DNA from 2 places in the Sphingopyxis selenitireducens genome. Region 2 is predicted to be linked to the other one. Evidence: predicted binding sites of a transcription regulator. Region 2 holds the regulator's gene; the other holds the start of a gene.
What was found. The regulator LexA, encoded in region 2, represses DNA repair genes until DNA is damaged. The targets are predictions, from matches to a motif close to GTTCCNCNCTTGTTCT.
Positions count from the first base shown of each region.

Region 1 (11,964 bases), 450 kb from region 2:
GGGATCGCTCCCGCGACCAGTGTCGCCGCCAAGGACAAGGCGGCTGCGCCTGTCGCCGAGGCCGCCGCGAAGCCTGCACTTGGCACGTTCGGTTTCGACGCCACGGGCATGGACAAGACGGTCCAGCCGGGCGACGATTTCTATGCCTTTGCCAACGGCACCTGGGCGAAGAACACCGCGATTCCGGCAGACAAGTCGAACTATGGCATGTTCACCGCGCTTGGCGATCTGTCGCAGGAACGCACCCGCGGCATATTGGAGGCCGCCAAGGGCGACGCCAATAGCATGATCGGCCGTGCCTATGCCGCCTATCTTGACGGGGCGACGGTCGAGGCGAAAGGGCTGGCGCCGATCCAGCCGTGGCTGAACAAAGTGCGCGCCGTCGACAAGGCGGGACTTCCCGCGCTGCTCGCCGAAGCCGATCGCAACGGCATCCAGCATTTCTTCGGCAGCTATGTCGGCCAGGACGACAAGAACCCCGACGTCTATATCTATTCGATGTATCAGGGCGGCTTGGGGATGCCCGATCGCGATTTCTATCTGAAGGACAATGAGCGCAACACCAAGCTGCAGGCGGCCTATCTCAAGCATGTGGAAAATGTGCTGACGTTGGCGGGTGAAAAGGACGCCGCAGCGCGGGCCAAGGCAATCTATGATTTCGAAAAGCAGATTGCGGCCGTCCATTGGGACAAGAATGACAGCAGCGACGCGACCAAAGTCTATAATAAGCTGACTATCGCCGAACTGACCAAGGCAGCGCCCGGCTTCGACTGGGCGACCTTCATCCGCGGTATCGGGGTCAAGGAAGATGCATTGCTGGTCGCGCAGCCGAGCGCCTTTACGGGCGAAGCCAAGCTGGTGGCCGACGCGCCGATCGGCGTGGTTCGCGACCTGCTGCTCGTGCGCAGCCTCGACAGCTTCGCCGACGTCCTGCCCGACGCGGTCGCGCAGGAGAGTTTCTCCTTTTACAGCACCGCGCTGTCGGGCACGCCGCAGATGCAGGAACGCTGGAAGCGCGCGGTCGACTTCACGAAGGACAATATGGGCGAAGCGGTCGGCAAGGACTATGTCGCGAAATATTTCCCGCCTGAAACCAAGGCGGCGATGGATGTGCTGGTCAAGAATGTTCTTGCGGCGCTCGACACCCGTATCGGCAACCTCAGCTGGATGCAGCCGCAGACCAAGGTGAAGGCGAAGAAGAAACTCGCCAATTTCACCACCAAGATCGGCTATCCCGACCGCTGGCAGGATTATAGCAAGCTGGAAATCCGGGCCGACGATCTGTTCGGCAACGCGCTGCGTTCGAACCAGTTCGCCCACGACGATAATATCAGCCGCCTCGGTGGCCCGATCCGTCGCTGGGAATGGGGAATGACCCCGATGGAGGTCAATGCTTACGCCAATTTCGGAATGAACGAGATTGTGTTCCCGGCTGCGATCCTGCAGCCGCCCTTCTTTGATCCCCATGCCGACGCTGCGATCAACTATGGCGGTATCGGCGCGGTGATCGGCCATGAGATCAGCCATCATTTCGACGATCAGGGCGCGAAATATGATGAAAATGGCCGGCTCGCCGACTGGTGGACCCCCGCCGACGTCGCGGCGTTCGAAGCCGCCGGCAAGGCACTGATCGCGCAATATGACGCCTATGAAATCCTGCCCGGCGAGCATCTGGACGGCACCTTCACGCTGGGCGAGAATATCGGCGATCTGGCCGGCCTGACCATCGCCTATGACGCCTATAAAAAATCGCTGGGCGGCAAGCCGGCGCCGGTGATCGACGGTCTGACCGGCGACCAGCGTTTCTTCTTGGGCTGGGCGCAGGTTTGGCGCCGCAACTATCGCGAACAGAATCTGTCGCAGCGTATCACGACCGATCCGCATTCGCCCTCGATCCAGCGGGCTTGGGTCTCGCGCAACCTTGACGCATGGTATAAGGCCTATCAGGTGAAGGAAGGTCAGAAGCTTTATCTGGCGCCGAAGGATCGTGTTCGCATCTGGTGATGCGCCAATAAGAAAGACTGTCATTGACCGCGCAAAGCCTGCCTTCCGCTGATACTGATTTCAGCAGGGGGGCAGGCTCTGCCGCGCCGCTGCTGGCGCCGCCGCGCCTTTCGCGTACCGACGCAGCGGCGCTCGGCGGGCTCGCCTTGCTGTCGGTGGCGCTGCTGTTCTGGGCCACCGACGATATGATTCTCGCGGCGGGGTTCCTCGCGGGGATCGCCGTCGCGGTTGGCGGCGTCTTGCTGGCGCGCCGGTTGTTTCCCGCCGCTGTGACCGGCGAGGCCGCGCTGCCCGACTGGACGATGTTGCGCGCCGCGGTCAATCACGACGATATCGCGATCGCAGTGACCGACCGCGCCGGCCGCCTCGTTTGTGCCAATGATCTGTTCGCGACCTGGATGGGCGGTTTCGTGACCCCGCCGGGCTTGCCGCTGGAGGGGCGCGGGCCCGACCTGCTAAAACATGCCGGACGCACCGCGTGGCGCGACGGCGAAGGCATAGTCGACGAGATCGCGATCGGCGCCCTGCGGATGCGTGCGCAGGTAGTGCGCACCGGACAGGCCGAAGATTATCTGGTTTGGCGCTTCTCCGCGCTCGAACGGCTCGACCTCGCGTCGGAAATCGTCCGCCATCTCGACGGCCCGGCGGGCCGGACGCTGGGGCAGGCGGGGGTGATGACCGCGCTGGTCAATGCCGAGGGGCGGCTACGCGTCGCCAATCAGGCCTTTCTGCTCCGCGCTCTGGGTGAGGGCGGCACGGCCCAATATACCGGGCGCGACGTCGCCGCGATGCTGCGGCTCGACGATTCGGGTTCCCTCTATTTCGCGCGCGAGGGCGATCGCGCGACCCCGGTGCGGATGCTGCAGATTCCGCTGGCTCCCGCAGACAGCAACGGTCCGATGTTGCTGGCGATGCTCGACGAAGAAATGGGGCCGGCCGATCGCGGCACGGCGCAGGCCTATGTCGAGACTTTGCTGTCGCTGCTTCCCTTTGGTCTCGCGATGGTCGATCGCGATGGCCGCTTTCTCTATATGAACCGCGCCTTCATTCGTGCCGCCGGGGTCGCCGAAGGCAAGACGCCGCGCTATCCCGGCGATATTGTCGTTGGCGAGGACAAGGGCGCGCTCTCCGATATGATCCGTCGGCACAGCAGCGGGCAGCAGGTCGGCGGCGATCTGTCGATCCGGCTTGCGGGGCAAAGCGACGAGCCCGTGTCGATCCGCGTCGTCGGGGTGCGCGGGCTGGGCGAGGCGGCGGTGCTGCTGAGCCTCAAGGATTCGAGCGAGGAATCGCGGCTCAAGCGCCAAGTCGCGCAGGCGTCGAAGATGCAGGCGGTGGGGCAGCTGGCGGGCGGCGTCGCGCACGACTTCAACAATATATTGACCGCGGTTCTCGGCAGCTGCGACCTGATGCTGATGCGGCATACGCCCGGCGACAGCGACTATGACGATATTCAGCAGATCCGCAGCAACGCCAATCGTGCCGCCAGCCTGACGCGGCAGTTGCTTGCCTTTTCGCGCCAACAGACGCTGCGCCCGCAAATCCTGCAACTGCCCGACGTGATTTCGGAGGTGTCGCATCTGTTGAAGCGGTTGATCAGCGACACGATCCAGCTGTCGGTGCATCATGGCCGCGGCTTGGGGGCGGTGCGCGCCGATCCCGGCCAGCTCGAACAGGTGATCGTCAATCTGGCGGTCAATGCGCGCGACGCGATGCTGGGCGGCGGCACGCTGACCATCGACACCTATCCGGTATCGGCGGCCGAAGCCCGGCTGCTAGGCAATGATATCATGCCGCCCGCTGATTATAGCGCCTTGAAGGTCAGCGACACCGGCACCGGTATTCCGGCCGACGTCCTGCCCAAGATTTTCGAGCCTTTTTTCACAACCAAGGACATCGGCAAGGGGACGGGGCTGGGACTGTCGACCGTTTACGGGATCATCAAGCAGTCGGCAGGCTTCATCTTTGCCGACAGCAAACCGGGGCAGGGGACCAGCTTCACCATCTATCTGCCTGTCCACCGTGCCGATGGCGATGCGCCCGCGGTGCCCGTGCCGCCGGTCAAACCCAAGAAGAGCCAGTGGGGAACCGGAACCATATTGCTGGTCGAGGATGAGGACATGGTGCGGGCGGTTGCCGAGCGCGCGCTGACGCGTGCCGGCTACACCGTCATCACCGCATCACAGGGTGAAGAAGGGCTCGAACGCTTTGCACAAATGGAGAAGGTCGATTTGATCATCACCGACGTCGTGATGCCGACAATGGACGGACCGGCGATGGTGCGTGCGCTGCGCGCCAAGCGTTCCGATCTGCCCGTGCTCTTTATGTCGGGCTACGCCGAGGAGCAGTTGCGGCAATCGATCGACATTGACGATGTTGCCTTCCTGCCCAAGCCCTTCTCTGTCGCACAGCTTACCGAAGCGACCTCGGTTGCACTCGATGAAGCCGCACGCCGGACATCGCATGATGGATAGTCGCCGTATTTTGCTCGTCGAGGACGATGTGCTGATCGGCATGATGCTTGTCGATATGTTCGACGCGCTCGATCTGCCCGAACCTGCGCAGGCGACCAGCAACGAAGAGGCGCTGGCGATCATCGCGGCCGAGCCGATCGCCGGGGCGCTGGTCGACATCAATCTGGGTGATGAAAAGGGGTGGCCGGTCGCCGACGCGCTGGCGGAGCGCGACATTCCTTTTGCCTTCACCTCGGGCGGAGGGGACGTCATACCCCCCGCGCATGTTCATCGGCGGTTGGTGAACAAGCCATTCCGGATCAATGATATCGAGCGCGCTCTGGATGAATTTTTTAGCAAATAGAGCGACTTATTCTTTAATTCCGCCGTTTATGTTCTACTCTTGTTCTCTTGGAACAAATGCCGTACAAAGGTCCGGCGTTGCGATGCTACTGCCTTCGCTCTAGAGCAGGAAAGGGACGGTTATGGCCGGACAATTATCACTCGTCGAATCGGGGAAATCAGTGAACAGCACGGATAGGCAGAAGGCGCTCGACGCCGCGCTCGCGCAAATCGATCGCGCGTTCGGCAAGGGCTCGGTAATGAAGCTGGGCTCGAAGGAGACGATGCAGGTCGAGGCGATCTCGACCGGCTCGCTCGGGCTCGACATCGCGCTTGGCGTCGGCGGTTTGCCGCGCGGCCGCGTCATCGAAATTTACGGTCCGGAAAGCTCGGGCAAGACCACGCTGGCGCTGCACACGCTCGCCGAGGCGCAGAAGACCGGCGGCACCGTCGCTTTCGTCGATGCCGAACATGCGCTCGACCCGGTCTATGCCAAGAAGCTCGGGGTCAATATTGACGAACTGATCGTATCGCAGCCCGACACCGGCGAACAGGCGCTCGAGATCGTCGATACGCTGGTGCGCTCGAACGCGATCGATGTGCTCGTCGTCGATTCGGTCGCCGCGCTTGTGCCGCGCGCCGAAATCGAAGGCGAGATGGGCGACAGCCACGTCGGCCTTCAGGCGCGCCTGATGTCGCAATCGCTGCGCAAGCTCACCGGCTCGATCAGCCGCTCGCGCTGCATGGTGATCTTCATCAACCAGCTGCGCATGAAAATCGGCGTGATGTACGGCAACCCCGAAACGACGACGGGCGGCAATGCGCTGAAATTCTATGCCTCGGTTCGCCTTGACATCCGCCGCACCGGCCAGATCAAAAATGGTGACGAAATCGTCGGCAACACCACGCGCGTGAAAGTGGTGAAGAACAAGGTCGCGCCGCCGTTCAAGCAGGTTGAATTCGACATCATGTACGGGCAGGGCATTTCCAAGATCGGCGAAATTCTCGATCTGGGGGTCAAGGCGGGCATCGTTGAGAAGTCGGGTGCCTGGTTCAGCTATGATTCGATCCGCATCGGCCAGGGCCGCGAAAATTCCAAGACCTTCCTCAAAGGCAACCCCGAGTTGATGGAGCGGCTCGAAACCGCGATCCGCGGCAAAACCGACGAGGTCGCCGAAGAAATGATGATCGGCAGTGACGAGGCCGACACCGACGATTGATAGCCATCCGGCCGGTCCGTCTCCTTGCGGATCGGCTGGCGAACGGCGGCGGGCCCGAGCTCCTTGGACCTGCGCTTGCCCCTCACCGCAGGTTGGCCCGCCCGCCGTTGATTTTCCCGAATACCGCTTGATCCTTGTCTGAGGCCTTCCAGCAGGTACAAGCGGTGCATGCCCGCGATCCGCCTCTTCGGCCTGCCCACCGACATCAACAGCAGTTTCGAGCGTGGAGCAGCGGGCGGCCCCGCCGCGATCCGGGCGGCGTTGTGGAGTGATCGCGGTAACCTTGCGAGCGAAATGGGCGGCGAGATCGGCAGCGACATTGCCTTTATCGACGATGGGGACCTGCCGCTCAGTGAAAATGTGGTGCGCGACGATGCGGCGATCCACCGCCATGTCGTGATGCTGCACGAAAATGGCGAGGTGCCGCTTGCGCTTGGCGGCGATCATGCGGTGACCTTTCCGCTCGTTGCCGCAGCGGCGGCCTGTTTCGGCCCCGTTAACATATTGCACTTCGATGCGCACCCGGACCTGTACGATGATTTCAACGGCAATCCGCGCAGCCATGCCTCGCCCTTCGCGCGCATATGCGAAAACGGGCATGCAGCGCGGCTGGTACAGGTGGGCATTCGCACGCTGACGAACCATTGCCGCGATCAGGCGGCGCGCTTCGGGGTCGAAATCTTGCCGATGGCGGGTTTCGAGCCCGACAAAGTGCCGGTACTCGATGGCCCGCTCTATATTTCGATCGACCTCGACGGGCTCGATCCGTCGGCGGCGCCCGGTGTGGCGCATCCCGAGCCTGGCGGGCTGACGGTGCGCGAACTGCTGGCCGTGCTGGCGCGGCAAACGGCACCCATCGTCGGCGCCGATATCGTCGAACATCATCCCGGCCGCGACATCGGCGGCGTCACCGCGATCCTCGGTGCAAAGCTGGTCCGCGAACTCGCGGCGCTGATCGACCGCAACGGACCCTATCGTCCCTGATATGACAAGGAGAGAGCCATGAGCCTGATCGTCCATCATCTCAACAACAGCCGTTCGCAGCGCATATTGTGGCTGCTCGAGGAACTTGGCACGCCTTACGAAATCAAATTTTACGACCGCGACGCGACGACCAATCTTGCGCCGCCCGAGTTGCTGTCGGTTCACCCGCTCGGCAAATCGCCGCTGATCGAGGATGATGGCAGGGTGATCATCGAGTCGGGGGCGATCACCGAATATCTGTGCGAGCGGCACGGTGGCGGCCATCTTGTTCCCGAGCGCGGCACCGACGATCATGTCAGCCACCTCGAATGGATGCATTTTGCCGAAGGCTCCGCGATGACGCCTATCCTGCTGCGCATCTATACCGCCCGCCTCGGCGAAGCGGCTGCGCCGATCGAACCGCGGATCACGCAGCAACTCGATGCGCATTTCAGCTTCATGGAGAGCCGCGTCGGCGACACGGGCCATTTCATCGGCGACAGCCTGTCGGCGGCGGACATCATGCTGAGCTTCCCGGCCGAGATTGCGATCATGCAGGGCATGGCGCCGCGCTATCCCAAACTCGCCGAATTTGTGAACATGTGCCACGGGCGGCCTGCGTGGCAGCGCGCGCGTGAAAAGGGCGGCGCCTATTATGGCTATTGACCGGCGTTGGGGAATATTTGCGGCGGCCGCCCTGTTCATCGGCACCGGCGCGGCGGCGCAATCGCCGCTGTTGGGCACCGATGTCGAGCGAGTGACGGCTGACGCCGACGGCAAGGATTTGCAGCTGGAAGCGGGCGACGAGCGCGACGCGATGGACCGTTTCGCGGCCTATACGATGGCGCTTGCCCGCCGCGACTATGACGCCGCCTATGCGATGCTGCGCCTGTCGCTGCAGGCGGCGTCGCCGCGGCTCGAGTGGGAAATGAACCTTCGCAAGCGCCCGGTCCTGTGGGCGGATGGCACGATCCGCGTGCTGCGGCTGAGTTGGTATCGCGACCCGGCGGAACAGCCGCCGGGGCTGTATGCCGCCTTTGATTTTCGCGGCGATCGCAAGAACAAGACGATGGATTGCGGCTATGTCGTCGTCCACCGGACAGCGCCCGGCGCGGCTTTTTCGGTGGTTCGGACCGACATATCCGAAGTGCCCGCCGAGATGATGGAAGAGGGCGTCCCAAAGGCCGATGTGCTGCGCCAGCTGCCCTGTTATCTGGGCAAGGGAATCGCCACGGCCTTTTAATCCCGATCGAAATTTCGGCTTGTGTGTTGTCACCGACCTGCGCACGGTCACGAGCAGGGGCGCCGTGACCGAATCACGGCGCGAAACGCGGTGCCGGGGGGCGCCGCGTAACGGGGTGGGAAACAGACTATGGCGACGATATTCGTGGCTGCCTTGCTGGCAGCGGCATCGGCACCTCCTGAAATCAAGATCGAGGCGGTGCCGGGCCGCGGCTATGCCGCGACAACGCCGTTTATCGACGAGAATCAATATGATCCCGTGGTCGCGCGGGTAAAGGCGATGGCCGCTGCACGGTGCGGGCGGCTGAGCGTCAGGTTCGGACGCTATTATTTCGACAACCAGATTGATGTCGAACGCGGCGTCATGGTCATCAAGAACTTTCGTCAGAGTTTTTTCTGCTTCGATCCCGCGACCGACCCTTACAAGCCGGTACCGGCCGACTGGAAGGCAAGTGCGACCGAAATCGCGGCCGCGACACAATATGTGACGCGCTTCCTCAACAATCTCAATGCCGGCAACGGGCGCGCAATGGCCGCGATGACGGACCCGCTGCTCGAAACGACAACCGAAGAAATGAACCGCTTCAGCACCGAAGCAAAGGTGCACCAGACGGGCACGGGGAGCTTGACTCCGCGGCTGGACAGCTGGCTGGTCAACCCCGCAGACGCAGCCTATCCGGGCGCCTATGCCTTTTTCGCCGTCCTCAGTTCGCATCCGGGGATTGCCGGAACATGCGGCGGCGTGCTCCTCTATCGCGTTAGCGACGGCAAATATCAGGTTTCGCAATATGACGTGCGTTACATCTCGCAAAGGCTGATCGACGAGGAAGGCATGAGCGACGAGGAACTCGATCGCCTTTGCCGGCGCTAGGCGATGGGGAGCGGCATACGCATCAAGCTTGAGAAACGCAGCATACCGGACTAGATCGCGCCCATGACATCGACCAACGACATCCGCCGCTCGTTCCTCGACTATTTCGCCGGGGCAGGCCATCATATCGAACCTTCGGCACCCCTGGTGCCGCACAATGACCCGACGCTGATGTTCGTCAACGCGGGCATGGTGCCGTTCAAGAATGTCTTCACGGGGCTGGAAACGCGGCCGTACAGCACTGCCGTTTCGTCGCAGAAATGTGTGCGCGCCGGCGGCAAGCATAACGACCTCGACAATGTCGGCTTTACCGCGCGTCACCATACTTTCTTTGAAATGCTGGGGAATTTCTCCTTCGGCGATTATTTCAAGGAACAGGCGATCCACCATGCCTGGACGCTGATAACCAAGACCTGGGGGCTGGCGCCCGAACGGCTGACCGTCACAGTCTATCACACCGACGATGAAGCGTTCGACCTGTGGAAGAAGATCGCCGGCCTGCCCGACGAGCGCATCATCCGTATCGCGACCAACGACAATTTCTGGTCGATGGGTGACACCGGACCGTGCGGACCGTGCAGCGAAATCTTTTATGACCATGGCGATCATATCTGGGGCGGTCCGCCGGGATCGCCCGAAGAGGACGGCGACCGCTTCGTCGAAATCTGGAACCTGGTGTTCATGCAATATGATCAGCGCGGTCCGGGCGACCGCGTCGACCTGCCGCGGCCGAGCATCGACACCGGCATGGGGCTGGAGCGTATCGCCGCCGTCATGCAGGGCGTTCACGACAATTATGACACCGACACATTCAAGGCACTGATCGCCGCGTCGGTCGATCAGACCGGGGTTCCCGCCGAGGGCGCGACCCAGGCGAGCCACCGGGTGATCGCCGACCATCTTCGTGCATCGAGCTTCCTGATCGCCGACGGCGTGCTGCCGTCGAACGAGGGCCGCGGATATGTGCTGCGCCGGATCATGCGCCGCGCGATGCGTCATGCGCATCTGCTGGGCGCCAAGGACCCGTTGATGTACCGCTTGCTGCCGTCGCTGACCGCCGAGATGGGCGCCGCCTATCCCGAGTTGATCCGCGCGCAGCCGCTGATCGCCGAGACGCTGGAGCGCGAAGAAACCAAATTCCGTCAGACGCTCGATAAGGGCCTGCGCCTGCTTGACGAAGCGACGGTCGGCATGGGCGCAGGCGCGACGTTGCCCGGCGATGTCGCGTTTAAACTCTATGACACCTTTGGTTTCCCCTATGATCTGACCGAAGATGCGCTGCGCACGCAGGACATCGCGGTCGATCGCGCCGGTTTCGATGCGGCGATGGCGCAGCAGAAAGCCGCGGCGCGGGCGGCGTGGAAGGGCAGCGGCGAAAAGGCGTCGGACGAAATCTGGTACGACATCGCCGAAACCCACGGCAGCACCGAATTCACCGGCTATACCTCGACTGACGGCGAAGCCACGGTGATCGCGCTGGTCAAGGACGGCGCATCGGTGGCCGAAGCCAAGGCGGGCGACGAACTGATGGTGCTGACCAACCAGACGCCTTTCTATGGCGAGAGCGGCGGCCAGATGGGCGACGCGGGGACGATCACGACGCTGGAGGGCGCCAAGGCGTCGGTCAGCGACACCGGCAAGCCGCTCGGGCGGCTGCACACGCACCAGACGAAGCTGGAGGCGGGGACGCTGAAGGTTGGCGATACGGTGCGCCTGACTGTTGATGCCGCGCGGCGCGACCGCATTCGCGCCAACCATAGCGCGACGCACCTGCTGCACGCGGCGCTGCGCAACCGGCTGGGCGGCCATGTGACGCAGAAGGGCAGCCTGGTTGCCGAGGATCGCTTCCGTTTCGACTTCTCGCATCCCAAGGCGCTGACGCCCGAGGAAATAGCTGACGTCGAGACAGAGGTGAATGCCCAGATCCGCGGCAATGATGCGGTGACGACGCGGTTGATGACCCCCGACGATGCCGTCGCGGCGGGCGCACTGGCGCTGTTCGGCGAGAAATATGGCGACGAAGTGCGCGTGCTGAGCATGGGGCATGGCGACGATCATCATTATTCGGTCGAACTGTGCGGCGGCACGCATGTCCGCGCTTTGGGCGACATTGCGCTGCTGAAGATCGTCGGTGAGAGTGCGGTGTCTTCGGGCGTGCGGCGTATCGAGGCGCTGACCGGCGAGGCGGCGCGCCTGTGGCTGAACAGCCGCGACGAGGCGCTGAAGTCGGCGGCGGCGGCGCTCAAGACCTCGCCCGACGACGTGCCGGCACGCGTTGCGGCGATGGCCGACGCGCTGAAGAAGGCCGAACGCGAACTCGCCGATGCGAAGAAGGCGCTAGCGCTGGGCGGCGGCAGCAGCGGCGGTGGCGGTGCCTCCGGGCCGGCGGTCGAGCAGATCGGCGATACTGCGTTCATCGCGCAGGTCGTAGACGGGCTCGATCCCAAGGAATTGCGCGGCACCGTCGACGGGCTGAAGAAGCAGGTTGCGAGCGGCGTGGCAATGCTGGTCGCGGTCAATGACGGCCGCGCGTCGGTTGCGGTCGGCGTGACCGAAGATGTCGTGGCGAAGCATAGCGCGGTCGATCTGGTCAAATTGGCGGTTGCGGCGCTGGGCGGGCAGGGCGGCGGCGGCCGTCCCGACATGGCGCAGGGCGGCGGCCCCGACGGCGGCGCGGCCGATGCGGCGGTTGCCGCGGTCAAAGCCGCGCTGGCTTGAAACCGACCAAAAAGACGCGGCGCACCGACCATGCCGAACGGCTGATCGACGCGCCGCTGGTCGATGTGTTCGCGGCCTTTACCAGCGCCGACAAGCTGGCGCGCTGGTTGCCGCCCGAGGGGGCGACCGGGACGTTCGAGCATGTCGACCT
Region 1 is NZ_JBPULG010000002.1:52,157-64,120, forward strand. Features, by position in the region: gene ACSYDV_RS06165 (M13 family metallopeptidase) at 1-2,004, shown strand, start outside; gene ACSYDV_RS06170 (hybrid sensor histidine kinase/response regulator) at 2,097-4,478, shown strand; gene ACSYDV_RS06175 (response regulator) at 4,468-4,821, shown strand; gene recA (recombinase RecA) at 4,943-6,019, shown strand; gene speB (agmatinase) at 6,188-7,003, shown strand; gene ACSYDV_RS06190 (glutathione S-transferase family protein) at 7,022-7,648, shown strand; gene ACSYDV_RS06195 (hypothetical protein) at 7,638-8,225, shown strand; gene ACSYDV_RS06200 (hypothetical protein) at 8,355-9,095, shown strand; gene alaS (alanine--tRNA ligase) at 9,159-11,813, shown strand; gene ACSYDV_RS06210 (SRPBCC family protein) at 11,810-11,964, shown strand, end outside.
Region 1: recA (recombinase RecA) is a predicted target of LexA. The motif match lies at 4,852-4,867, and genes of this name have one in related genera.

Region 2 (11,964 bases):
ATGCGATGCGCTTCGCCGACCTGCCCGGGCCATGGACCATCGTCGGCGACGTCGCCGCCGGGGCCGCACCGCCTCGCTCGATCGGCACTGGCGAAGCGATGCGCATCTTTACCGGCGCGATGCTCCCTGTCGGCGCCGACACGATTCTGGTTCAGGAAGACACGGCAACCGACGGAAAAAAGCTGATATTATCCGGCGAAGGCCCCCGCGAACGCGGCCGTCACGTCCGCGCCCGCGCGGGGGATTTTGCGAAAGGCGCGCATTTGCTGGGCGCCGGCGCGCTTCTCACCCCCGGCGCGATCGCCGCTGCCGCAATGGCGGGCGCGGGCTCCCTGAACGTCGGCGGGCAGCCGCGTGTCGCAATCCTCACCACGGGCGACGAACTTGTTCAGCCGGGCCGCCCGCTCGTCCCCGGCCAGATCCCGGATAGCAATGGCGTCATGCTCGCGGCGATGCTCGCCGCCGAGCCCGCGCTTGTCAGTATGCCGCTCCACGCCCGCGACGACCGCCACCTTCTCTCCAGCATTCTCAAGGATCTGGCACGCCACCATGACGTCATCGTCACCGTCGGCGGCGCCTCGGTTGGCGATCATGATCATGTCCGCGGCGCGCTCGAGGATGCCGGCGGCCGCATCGATTTCTGGAAGATCGCGATGCGCCCCGGCAAGCCGCTGATCGCAGGCACCATCGGCGACGCTGTTTTGCTGGGCCTCCCCGGCAATCCCGCGTCAGCTTTCGTCACCGCAACATTGTTCCTGTTGCCGCTCGTTCGCCACCTCGCGGGCGCACGCGATCCATTGCCGCCGATCCATCAGGCGCCGCTCGCCACCCCGCTGACCGCGGGCGATGGCCGCCGCGACTATATCCGCGCGCGACTCGATGCGGGCCGGCTTACGCCCTTCACCTCACAGGACAGCGGCCAGACCTTTCCGCTGATCGCCGCCAACGCGCTGATCATCCGCGAGATCGGCGCGCCGCCACGCGACCTCAGGGATATCGCCGATTATATCGCCATCCCTTGACAAGTTCCGCTCTGTTCCACTATCGTTCTCCTTATGTCCGGTATTTGGCATCATGGAGAATGAACGATGTTGACGGCGAAGCAGCATGAACTGCTCCACTTCATCCAGGAACGGCTCGACGCGGGCGGCATTTCGCCTTCGTTCGAGGAGATGAAGGAAGCACTTGGCCTCAAATCCAAATCCGGGATCCACAGACTTATCAGTGCCTTGGAAGAACGCGGTTTTCTCCGTCGACTGCCCAATCGCGCCCGTGCGCTCGAAGTACTGAAGGTGCCGGAGGCCGCAAAGGCAGCCAGTGCGCCGGTGCGCAATGATCGCGACAATATCGTTCCGCTGCGCAAACCCGCCCCCGCGCTGCGCCCCATCGCCGCGAACGACGTCATCGAAGTGCCGCTGCATGGCAAGATCGCCGCAGGCGTGCCGATCGAGGCGTTTGAGGATCACAACAACCTCGCCGTTCCCGCCGCGCTGCTTGGCGCAGGCGAACATTATGCACTCGAAGTGTCGGGCGACTCGATGGTTGAAGCCGGCATCTTCGACGGCGACTATGCGCTGATCCAGAAGGCCAGCACCGCGCGCGAGGGCGATATCGTCGTTGCACTGGTCGACGGGCAGGATGCGACGCTCAAATATTTCCGCCGCGAAGGCCAGATGATCCGGCTCGACCCGGCGAACAGCGCCTATGAACCGCAGCGCTACGCCGCCGATCGCGTCATCGTGCAAGGTCGGCTGTCGGGACTGCTTCGTCGTTACCACTGACCTGCGGCGGGCGGCGCCATGGATGTGCGTCGCCCGTTCGCAGCGCGGTGACGATGTGTGGATCGTCGCCCAGATAAATAGCGAGCCCGCCACTTGTCGCCAGGCTGTCCCGGTCGATCGTGAGCCAGCGAGCAACGCATTCGTGCGGCAACCAGCGATCGCTGATCACAACATCAGCGGCCGCGCACGCCGCCGCCATTTCCGTGCCCTCTATCCGATCGCGTCCGCGCGAGGCGAGGATGGTGCGTTGAACCGCACCCTCGCCCTGCCTCCAGCGGCAGAAGTCCCGGTTGCATTCGACATGATCAAGATCCGCAAGCGCAGCCAGCGGCGCATCGTGACCCGCCGCCTCGGCCATCGTGTCGCGGACATAATCGCCCGCGCGGTCGCGGAGCAGCGCATAGCCGCCGCCCGGCACAGCGACCGCAATATGCCGCCCATCGCTCGTCACCAGCAGATCGGGGCGAGGCTGCACGAGTAGCGCAGCTACACCGATAGCGAGCGGCACGAAACCCGCGCGGCGCCACCGCGTCTGCCAGAGAAGCAGCCATAGCCCGCCAAAGATCGCAAAGCCGAACCCCCAGCCAGGAAAGCTCGGCAACATCGCGACCGCCCCCGGCGCCGCCGCGACCGCGTGCGCAAGCGCGAGCAGCAAGTTTAGTGCCTGCCCCGCGATCCACCAGAAGGGGGCACCCAGCCCGACACTGTCGAACAGCAAGGCCAGCGCCTCGGCCGGCATGATGACGAAGGTGGTCAGCGGGATCGCGACGACATTGGCGAGCGCGCCATAAAGCCCGGCCTTGTGGAAATGAAACAGCGCGATCGGCGCCAATGCGACCTCGACCACCAGACCGGTGATCAGCAATCCGACAATGCCGCGCCCCAGCCGGATAACCCACGATTCCCCGCGACGCGCGAGAAATGCCCGCATCCAGCGGCTTTCGTGAAGCGCAATAATCGCGGTGACCGCAGCAAAGCTCAGCTGGAAGCTCGGCCCCGCAAGCGATTCAGGGCGCCAGATCAGCACGATCAGCGCACCCGCCGCCACAAGTCGCAAGGTCAAGGCCTCACGCCCAAGGAGGAAAGCGAAGAGGACCAGCAGCGCGGCGATGAAAGAGCGCAGCGTCGGCACCTCCATTCCCGCAAGCAAAGTATAGGCTCCGCCCGCAATCGCTCCGGCGGCGGCGGCGAGCGGCAGCACATATCCCGCAAGCGCCAGTCGCCGGTTGAGCGCCAGCAGACGCATCGTCAGCAGCATCGCGAAACCCACCACCGCGGTCACATGCAGCCCGCTGATCGATAAAAGATGCGCCAGCCCGCTGCGCCGCATCCCTTCTTCGTCGGCCTCCGCAATCGCACCGCGGTCGCCAGTAACCAGCGCCGCGGCGATGCCGCCCGTCGATCCCTCGAGCTGTTCGTGAATATGCGCGCTCAGCCGTGCGCGTAGCGGCGGTGCACGTGCGCCCCGTCCGTCGACCCGCGCAATTTCACCCAAAATCGTGCCAACTGCTCCGATGCGATCGAACCAGGCGCGCTGCGCGAAATCATAGCCGCCGGGCAAGCTCGCCGCGGGCGGCGGCATCAACCGGGCGCGAACGCCAATATCTTCGCCGGGCATGATGTCGCCTGCTCGCTCGCTGTCGGCCGTAAGCCGCATTCGTGGCGGCAGGTCCGACCGATCATGGGGCCGGACGATGAAACGAACTTGGCCGCGCGCCGGCAAGGGCTCCACGCGTTCGACAAAAGCGGAAAATTCGGTGGCAATCGGCCGTGCCAGCACCGGTGCTTCTACCCACAGCGACCGCGCCCAGATCAGCAATATTCCCGCCGCCATCACACCGCAACCGACAGCGATCACCCGTCCAACCCGGCTCTGCCAACCGATCAGCAGTCCGACGAGCGCGCCCGCGGCGAGCAACGACAACAGGCCGATCCAATGCGCCGCAGCCGGAAGGAAGAACCAGGAAGCCACCCCGGCGCCGAGCGCGACCGGCAGCCAAAGCCCGATCCGCTCACGCTCCGCCTCCAGCCGCGCTTCGAGTCCGTCGCCCAAGCTGCGCCATGCCGTAACCCACCGTGTGCCAATGGGCGTTTGAAGCTGCCTTGTCGCCATGCTAGGGGCTCCCCCGACCCCCGTCCCCGCACCTGTATCCGGGGCGACAGAGTGATTGAAAGAGAAGCTGGTGGCAACCGAAAACCAAGCAATTGCAGGCGAAGCGACTGGCGCCGATGTGGTGACGCGCTTTGCGCCCTCCCCGACCGGATTTCTGCATATCGGCGGTGCGCGCACCGCGCTGTTCAACTGGCTGTTCGCGCGCCATCACGGCGGCAAATTCCTGCTCCGCATCGAGGATACCGACCGCGCACGCTCGACCGACGCCGCGATTGACGCGATTCTCGACGGGATGCGCTGGCTCGACCTCGACTGGGATGGCGAGACGGTATTTCAATTCGCACGCGCCGACCGTCATGCCGCCGTCGCCGATGAATTGCTGGCCAAGGGCGAAGCCTATCGCTGTTATCTGACGCAGGATGAACTGGCGGCGATGCGCGCTGAAGCGCAGGAAAAGCGCCTTCCCTTCCGCGTTCGCAGCCCCTGGCGCGACCGCAACGATGGCGACCCTGCCATCCCTCACGTCATCCGCCTGCGCGCGCCGCAGGAAGGCGCCGTGACGATCAGCGACCGCGTACAAGGCGACGTGACCGTCCAGAATGCCGAACTCGACGATTTCGTTCTGCTGCGCAGCGACCGCACGCCAACCTATATGCTCAGCGTCGTCGTCGACGACAATGACATGGGCGTCACGCATGTTATCCGCGGCGACGATCATCTGAACAATGCTTTCCGTCAGGTCGCGCTGTTGCGTTCGATGAACTGGCGCGAACCCGTCTATGCCCACGTCCCGCTGATCCACGGTGCCGATGGCGCCAAGCTGTCGAAACGCCACGGCGCGCTGGGCGTCGATGCCTATCGCGACGAAATGGGATATTTGCCCGAGGCGGTGAACAATTATCTCCTGCGGCTGGGCTGGGGACATGGCGATGATGAAATCATCAGCCGCGCGCAGGCCGTCGAATGGTTCGACCTGGGCCATGTCGGCCGCTCACCGTCGCGTTTCGATTTCAAGAAGCTAGAGAATCTGAACGGCCATTATCTCCGCGAGGCCGACGATGCCCGCCTCGCCGCGCTGGTCGCACCCATGACGGGCAAACTCGTCGGCCGCGATCTGACCGCCGACGATCAGGCGTTGCTGACAAAAGCGATGGCTGCGTTGAAACCGCGCGCCAAGACGCTCCACGAAATCGCCGATGGCGCGACCTTCCTGTTCGTGCCCGAGCCGCTGACCTTCGACGAAAAGGCGGCGGCCGTGCTCAAGGACACGCCAGAGGGCATGTTGTCGTCGATCGCCGACCGCTTACGCGCGTTGTCGGACTGGTCGCCGGAATCGGTCGAAGCTGCCATTCGCGAGGAAAGCGAAGCTGCGGGCGTCGGACTCGGCAAATTGGCCCAGCCACTGCGCGCCGCGCTGACCGGGCGAACGATATCGCCGGGAATTTTCGACGTACTCCTGCTGCTTGGCCGCGATACCAGCCTGGCGCGACTTGACGCAGCGCACAATTTTCCGGCAGGGGCGTAGCCAATCACCGTCTCAGCCCATTGATAAGGGGAAAGCCATGACCGACCAGAACGCGAAAATCACTCTGGGCGACAAGAATATCGAAAGCCCTGTGCTGTCCGGCACAGTCGGCCCGGATGTCGTGGATATCCGCAAATTCTACGCCCAAACCGGTGCCTTCACCTATGACCCGGGCTTCACGTCGACGGCGAGCTGCGAATCGCAGCTGACCTATATCGACGGCGACGAGGGCGTATTGCTGCATCGCGGCTATGCGATCGGCGACCTCGCCGAAAACTCCAGCTTCATGGAAACCTGCTATCTGCTGCTGAACGGCGAGCTGCCGAACGCTGGCGAACTGGCATCGTTCGAAAACACGATCACTCGCCACACGATGCTGCACGAACAGCTTGCGACTTTCTATCGCGGTTTCCGCCGCGACGCGCACCCGATGGCAGTGATGTGCGGCGTCGTCGGCGCGCTCAGCGCCTTCTACCCCGACTCGACCGAAATCCACGATCCGCGCCAGCGCATGATCGCCAGCCACCGACTGATTGCGAAAATGCCGACGATCGCGGCGATGGCGTATAAATATTCGGTTGGTCAGCCTTTCGTCTATCCCGACAATTCGCTGAGCTACACCGGCAATTTCCTGCGCATGACCTTTGGCGTTCCCGCCGAGGAATATGTGGTCAACCCGGTCGTCGAGCGCGCGCTCGACCGCATCTTCATCCTGCACGCCGATCATGAGCAGAATGCGTCGACCTCGACCGTTCGCCTGGCGGGTTCGTCGGGCGCCAACCCCTTCGCGTGCATCGCGGCGGGCATCGCCTGCCTGTGGGGCCCTGCGCATGGCGGCGCGAACGAAGCCGCACTCAACATGCTGCGCGAAATCGGCACCCCCGACCGCATCCCCGAATATATCGCGCGCGCGAAGGACAAGAATGATCCGTTCCGCCTGATGGGCTTTGGCCACCGCGTGTACAAAAACTACGATCCCCGCGCGACGGTGATGCAGAAGACCGTGCGCGAAGTGTTCGACGCGCTGAAGGTCAGCGATCCGGTGTTCGAAGTCGCGCTGCAGCTTGAGGAAATGGCGCTCAACGATCCCTATTTCGTCGAGAAAAAGCTGTTCCCGAACGTCGACTTCTATTCGGGCGTAATCCTGTCGGCCATCGGTTTCCCGACGACGATGTTTACCGCGCTCTTCGCACTCGCCCGCACCGTCGGCTGGGTCGCGCAGTGGAACGAAATGATTTCGGATCCCGCGCAGAAGATCGGCCGCCCGCGCCAGCTTTACACCGGCCCGACGCATCGTCCCTATGTGGCGGTCGACAAGCGTTAAGCTTTCGATTTAAAGCGAATTTCCAACGGCGGCGCAGGCGACTGTGCCGCCGTTTCGATTCAGACGTTGCGCGCCGGCAAGCTTAATGTGAAGCGCGCGCCCTGCCCCGGGGCGCTATCGACTGTCAGATCGCCATTCATCGCCCGCGCCAGGCGGCGCGCGATATAAAGGCCGAGCCCCGATCCACCGCTGTCGGTGCGGCCCAGCCGCTCGAATTTCTCGAACACGACCGCTTGCTGGTCAGGGTCGATTCCTTGGCCCTGATCGGCGACGGTCACCATAGCCCGGTCGCCTTCCCGGTCGACGCGGATCCAGATCAGTGAATTTTCGGGCGAATAGCGGATCGCATTGCCGAGCAGATTGAGCAGCACCTGCAGCACGCGGCGGAACTCGCCCGTCGCAGGCATCTGGTCATCGGTGCGCGGGACATCGATGCGAATGCCCTTTTCCTCCGCCTTCATGCCGAGCAAGCCGACCGCCCGGCGCGCGAGGTCGCCAAGATCGATCTCGTCAGCCGCAGCCTTGAACCCCGGGCGCTCGATATTCTGCAAGTCGGCCAGATCGTCGACGAGGCCGAGCAAATGGCGCCCGGCATGCGCGATATCGCCGGCATAACGCGCATAATCGGCGCGGATCGGCCCCTCCAGCTGGCCCGAGATCGTCTCTGCCGTTGCGATGATACGGCTGAGCGGCCCGCGCAGCGCGCCATCGATCCGCCGTCCGAAAATCGGATCGGACAGCGGCAAAGATCCGAACGCCGGATCGATCGCTGACTGTACCGGAGCCATATGTTCCGCCGCAGGCTCATCGGCAGGCGTAGCAATACCGCGAAAACCGGTGAAACGCCCCGTCGCATCGAACAAAGCCTCACCCGACAAGATCATCGACACCCGCGCGGTCGGCCCATCGGCGCGTACCCTTTGCCCGTCAAACCGCATCTGCCTTGCCAGCGCGCGCAGCACCGGAAAGCGGCCTTCCTCGTCGGGCTGAAGTTCGAACAGTTCGGACAGCGAATGCCCTTCCCAAGCTCGAGGGATCGGCGGCGCCTCGGTGCCCGAACGCAGCGCGACCATGCGCAATTGCGGGTCGCATTCCCACGTCCAGCTTTGCGGGGTCACACTGGTCTCGGCCAGCGCCGGCATGTGCGGGGAAGCGATCGGACGCGTGCGCCAATCGCTGATCTCGACGCTTGCGCCATCGGAATCGGGAACGATGCGGACGAGCGCATGGACGTCGCTATGATCGTCGGCGGTATAGAGTGGGCGATTAATGTCGGTCTGGAGCCGCTGCGCCAGCGCGACAAGCCGCGCCAGATGCGGCAGCGCCAATGGCTTGCCGAGCCCCGCGCCCGCACGCTCTTGCAAGCGCAGCAGCGATGCATCGGCGCTGACGAGCAGACCCGCCTGATCGACGCGACCGCTGATGAGATGATCGCCCGTCACTGGCCGTCACCTTGACCCGCAACGGCGCGCGCCGAGAGCATCGCCAGCGACGCTTCGAGCGGTGCGAGCGCGATCCGATCAAGCTGTAACGGCGCAAACAGCAACGGCAATGCCGCGGCCTCCGCCGTCAGCAACGCGAGCGCCGTATCGCTATAGCTGCGATCCGACGCAGCCGCAGCCAGCGCGATCAGCACCGGCCAGTCGTGCCGCGCGATCGCGGTCGCCGCCGTGTCGGAAAGTGCGCCACGTTCCGCGAGCATATCATGATAGCCGCTGGCAGCGGCGTCGATGCCACGCTCATCGGCCTGCCCGTCCATCGCTGCGCGTACTGCATCGCCGAGTGCGGCGGCGCGGCCCTGATCCTGACTGATCTGGCCGAGGCGCCATGCAGCAACGTCGTTGAGCAGCGCACGGAAGATCATGGGATCGAGGTCGGCAACCGCCAGCGCCGGGTGACCGAGAGCATCGAAACGACGGCGGTCGGCGATTTGAAGCATCAGATAGGCGCGATCCATTGCGGATAAGGGCTCGCGGACCGCCGGCTCTTCGTCGCCCAGCCCATTGGATTCGCGGGGCAGCATTTCGGGCGGGCCGCTCTGCTGCGCCGATTGTTCGCGCCAGCGATGTTCCTCGGCACGCGCGAAACACGCGCGAGCGAAACGCTCGGGTCCGGGCAAGCCGCCAGCCAACCAGTCGCGCCAAAGCGCGCCCGTATCGATGCCCAAATCGAGCCGCACGGCAACATCGGTAACGAGCCGTCGTGCGATACCCAGCGAAAGCGCGCGCTGCTCCTCTGTCAGCCGCCCATCGGCCGGCGCGGCCAGATAATCGGCAAGTTCGCGCAGGCGCGCCGACAGCGTCGGCGACGGCAGGGCAATGCCGGGCAAGATGAAGGATTCGGCCATGCGCATCCGCCAATAGCAGCATAGCGTTAATAGGCCTTAAACCTTGAAGCGCTTTGTTTTACCGGCTTTCCGGTCGTCGGGCCAGGCGCAGCCAGAGAAGTATCTGTAAAAGCGCGAGCAGCGGCAGGATCGCAAACATCAACGGCGCAAAGCCGAACAACAGCGCGGGCGCGAGCAATATCCACGCCTGATCGGCGTCGGGAAGCAGCCAGTGAAAGCGCCTTCTCTCTCCCGAATCCTCATAAAGCCAGCGCGCGAGAAGAATGGCCGCCGCAAGGCAGGGCGCAAGCGCCGCCTCGGAAAAGGGCGGCATCTTGTGTGCGGGGCCCGCAAGCGACAGCAGCCATGGAAATATCGCGAGAAGCACCCAGGCAAAGGTACGGATCACCTCGCGAGTGCGGTCTTGCGCCGCACTTTCTGCACGAAAGGCAGAAAGGAAGCGCATCGCGGTAAGGCCAAACCCTCCTACGACCGCGACGAGCGCACCCGCCGCCGCAAGCCCGCTTGCCGCGAGCAGCGCGACGATAATCCATAAGAGGGCCGTAATATAAGGTAGATAGCGCGCGGTGTTCGGCGACTTCACCAACAGCGGCCCGGCCAGTCGGATCAACGGCATCATCACCGCCGACCGGCCAAATCCCATGCCGCCATATTCGACCTGTTGCAGGCTCGATTGCTCGATCAGCGCCGCTGTCGGCCGGTCGGTGACGATCGCAATCTCGCCCTGTTCGAACAAGGCCGGTTCGCAATAGAGCCGCCGCGCGCCCGCCTGCACCGCGAGCCGCAGCAGCGTCAGCATCATGTCCCACTCGCCCGGCATCGCCGCAAGCTCGGCGACCATCTTGTCCGAAATGCACGCAAGCCCGCCCCAGCGCCGCGTCGCGTCGATCCGTTCGAACCCCTGGGTCAACATCGTATCGCCGGTGACGAGGATCGCCGGCGACCCGGGCCGCGCGATTGCCGCATAATGCGTGCCGCCGGCGCGCAGTCCGTCGGCAACCAATATGATCCGGTCATCACCTTCGACCATCGCCATCAGGTCGCCAGCAGCGCGCACCGACGTCACCCGCATGCCCCGCCGACGGATCCGGTCGCATGTCGCCAGCAATTCGGCCGGAACCGCGCCGACCGCGACCGCAATATGGGTCACGCCCACATCGGCCAGCCGCGCCGCCTGCCGCTCGATCAGCGTCTCTCCCGCCACGGTGACGAGCGCGCGCAAGCTGCCGTCGGGCAGCGCCTCGCTGGCGCCGATCAGCGCGATCAGGGCCATCGGCGGGCACCGGACGAAAAAACGGTCATCGCCGCCGACCTTTACGGGCGAAGAGGCGATTGGCAAGCTGCGAAATTGCGGCAGGACGGCCCAAAAGCGCCGCGATCTGCGCGCGCCGCTGCGCCCGGTTTCCGGCACGCTTCAAACCCGAAAAATCTGGCCAAAAATCGCGCGAATCGCTGGCCTTCACGGTCCCCATCGGCTAGGGAAAAAACATCTCCCGAAAGAAGAAAAAAGGCCGGGTCTTGACCGAAGAAAATGTGAATTTGCCGCCGTCGGAAGACGGTGTTTCGTCGATCAACATCGTCGATGAAATGAAGACGTCTTACCTCGATTACGCGATGAGCGTGATTGTCAGCCGTGCGCTGCCCGATGTGCGCGACGGCCTGAAACCGGTGCATCGCCGCATCCTCTATTCGGCGCAGGAAGGCGGCTTCGTCCCCGGCCGGCCGTATAAGAAATCGGCGAAGATCGTCGGCGACGTCATGGGTAACTATCACCCGCACGGCGACAGCTCGATCTACGACGCACTCGCGCGCATGACGCAAGACTGGTCGATGCGCGCGCCGCTGATCGACGGTCAGGGCAATTTCGGTTCGATGGACCCCGATCCGCCGGCGTCGATGCGTTATACGGAAGCTCGCCTCGCCAAGGTCGCGATGACCCTGCTCGGCGATCTCGACAAGGACACCGTCGACTTCCAGCCGAACTATGATGCCAGCCGTCAGGAACCGCAGGTTTTGCCGGCCCGTTACCCGAACCTGCTCGTCAACGGCGCGGGCGGCATCGCGGTCGGCATGGCGACCAATATTCCGCCGCACAATCTCGGCGAAGTGATCAACGCAACGCTCGCGACGATCGACAATCCCGAAATCACCCTCGACGAACTGATGGCGATCGTCCCCGGCCCCGATTTTCCGACCGGTGCGATGATGCTGGGACAGGGTGGCGCCCGCAACGCCTATGCCACCGGACGCGGTTCGGTGATGGTGCGCGCGACGCATATCATCGAAGAAGGCCGAAACGACCGCCAGTCGATCGTGCTGACCTCCATCCCCTTTCAAGTCGGCAAATCGGGTCTGGTCGAGAAAATCGCCGAAGCCGCGCGCGACAAGCGGATCGAGGGCGTCGCCGACATTCGCGACGAGAGCAACCGCGAGGGCGTGCGCGTCGTCGTCGAGCTGAAGCGCGACGCGACCGCCGAAGTCGTGCTCAATCAATTGTGGCGTCACACTCCGGCGCAATCCTCCTTCCCCGCCAATATGCTGGCGATCCGCGGCGGCCGCCCCGAAATGATGGGGCTGAAGACGATCCTCGAGGCGTTCATCGCCTTCCGCGAGGAAGTGATCACCCGCCGCTGCAAGTTCGAACTCGCGAAAGCGCGCGACCGTGCCCACATCTTGCTTGGCCTCGTCGTCGCGGTGTCGAACCTCGACGAAGTCGTCCGCATCATCCGCGGTTCGTCGAGCCCGTCGGCAGCGCGCGATGCGTTGCTTGCCCGTGAATGGCCGGTTGGCGACATCGCTCCTTATATCCGCCTCGTCGAAGCGATCGAGGGCGAGATGGAGGAAAGCGCCACCTATCGCCTGTCCGAAACGCAG
Region 2 is NZ_JBPULG010000002.1:497,937-509,900, reverse strand. Features, by position in the region: gene ACSYDV_RS08270 (molybdopterin molybdotransferase MoeA) at 1-1,022, shown strand, start outside; gene lexA (transcriptional repressor LexA) at 1,089-1,781, shown strand; gene ACSYDV_RS08260 (ComEC/Rec2 family competence protein) at 1,735-3,894, opposite strand; gene gltX (glutamate--tRNA ligase) at 3,965-5,419, shown strand; gene ACSYDV_RS08250 (citrate synthase) at 5,457-6,743, shown strand; gene ACSYDV_RS08245 (sensor histidine kinase) at 6,803-8,185, opposite strand; gene ACSYDV_RS08240 (hypothetical protein) at 8,182-9,090, opposite strand; gene ACSYDV_RS08235 (hypothetical protein) at 9,149-10,363, opposite strand; gene gyrA (DNA gyrase subunit A) at 10,678-11,964, shown strand, end outside.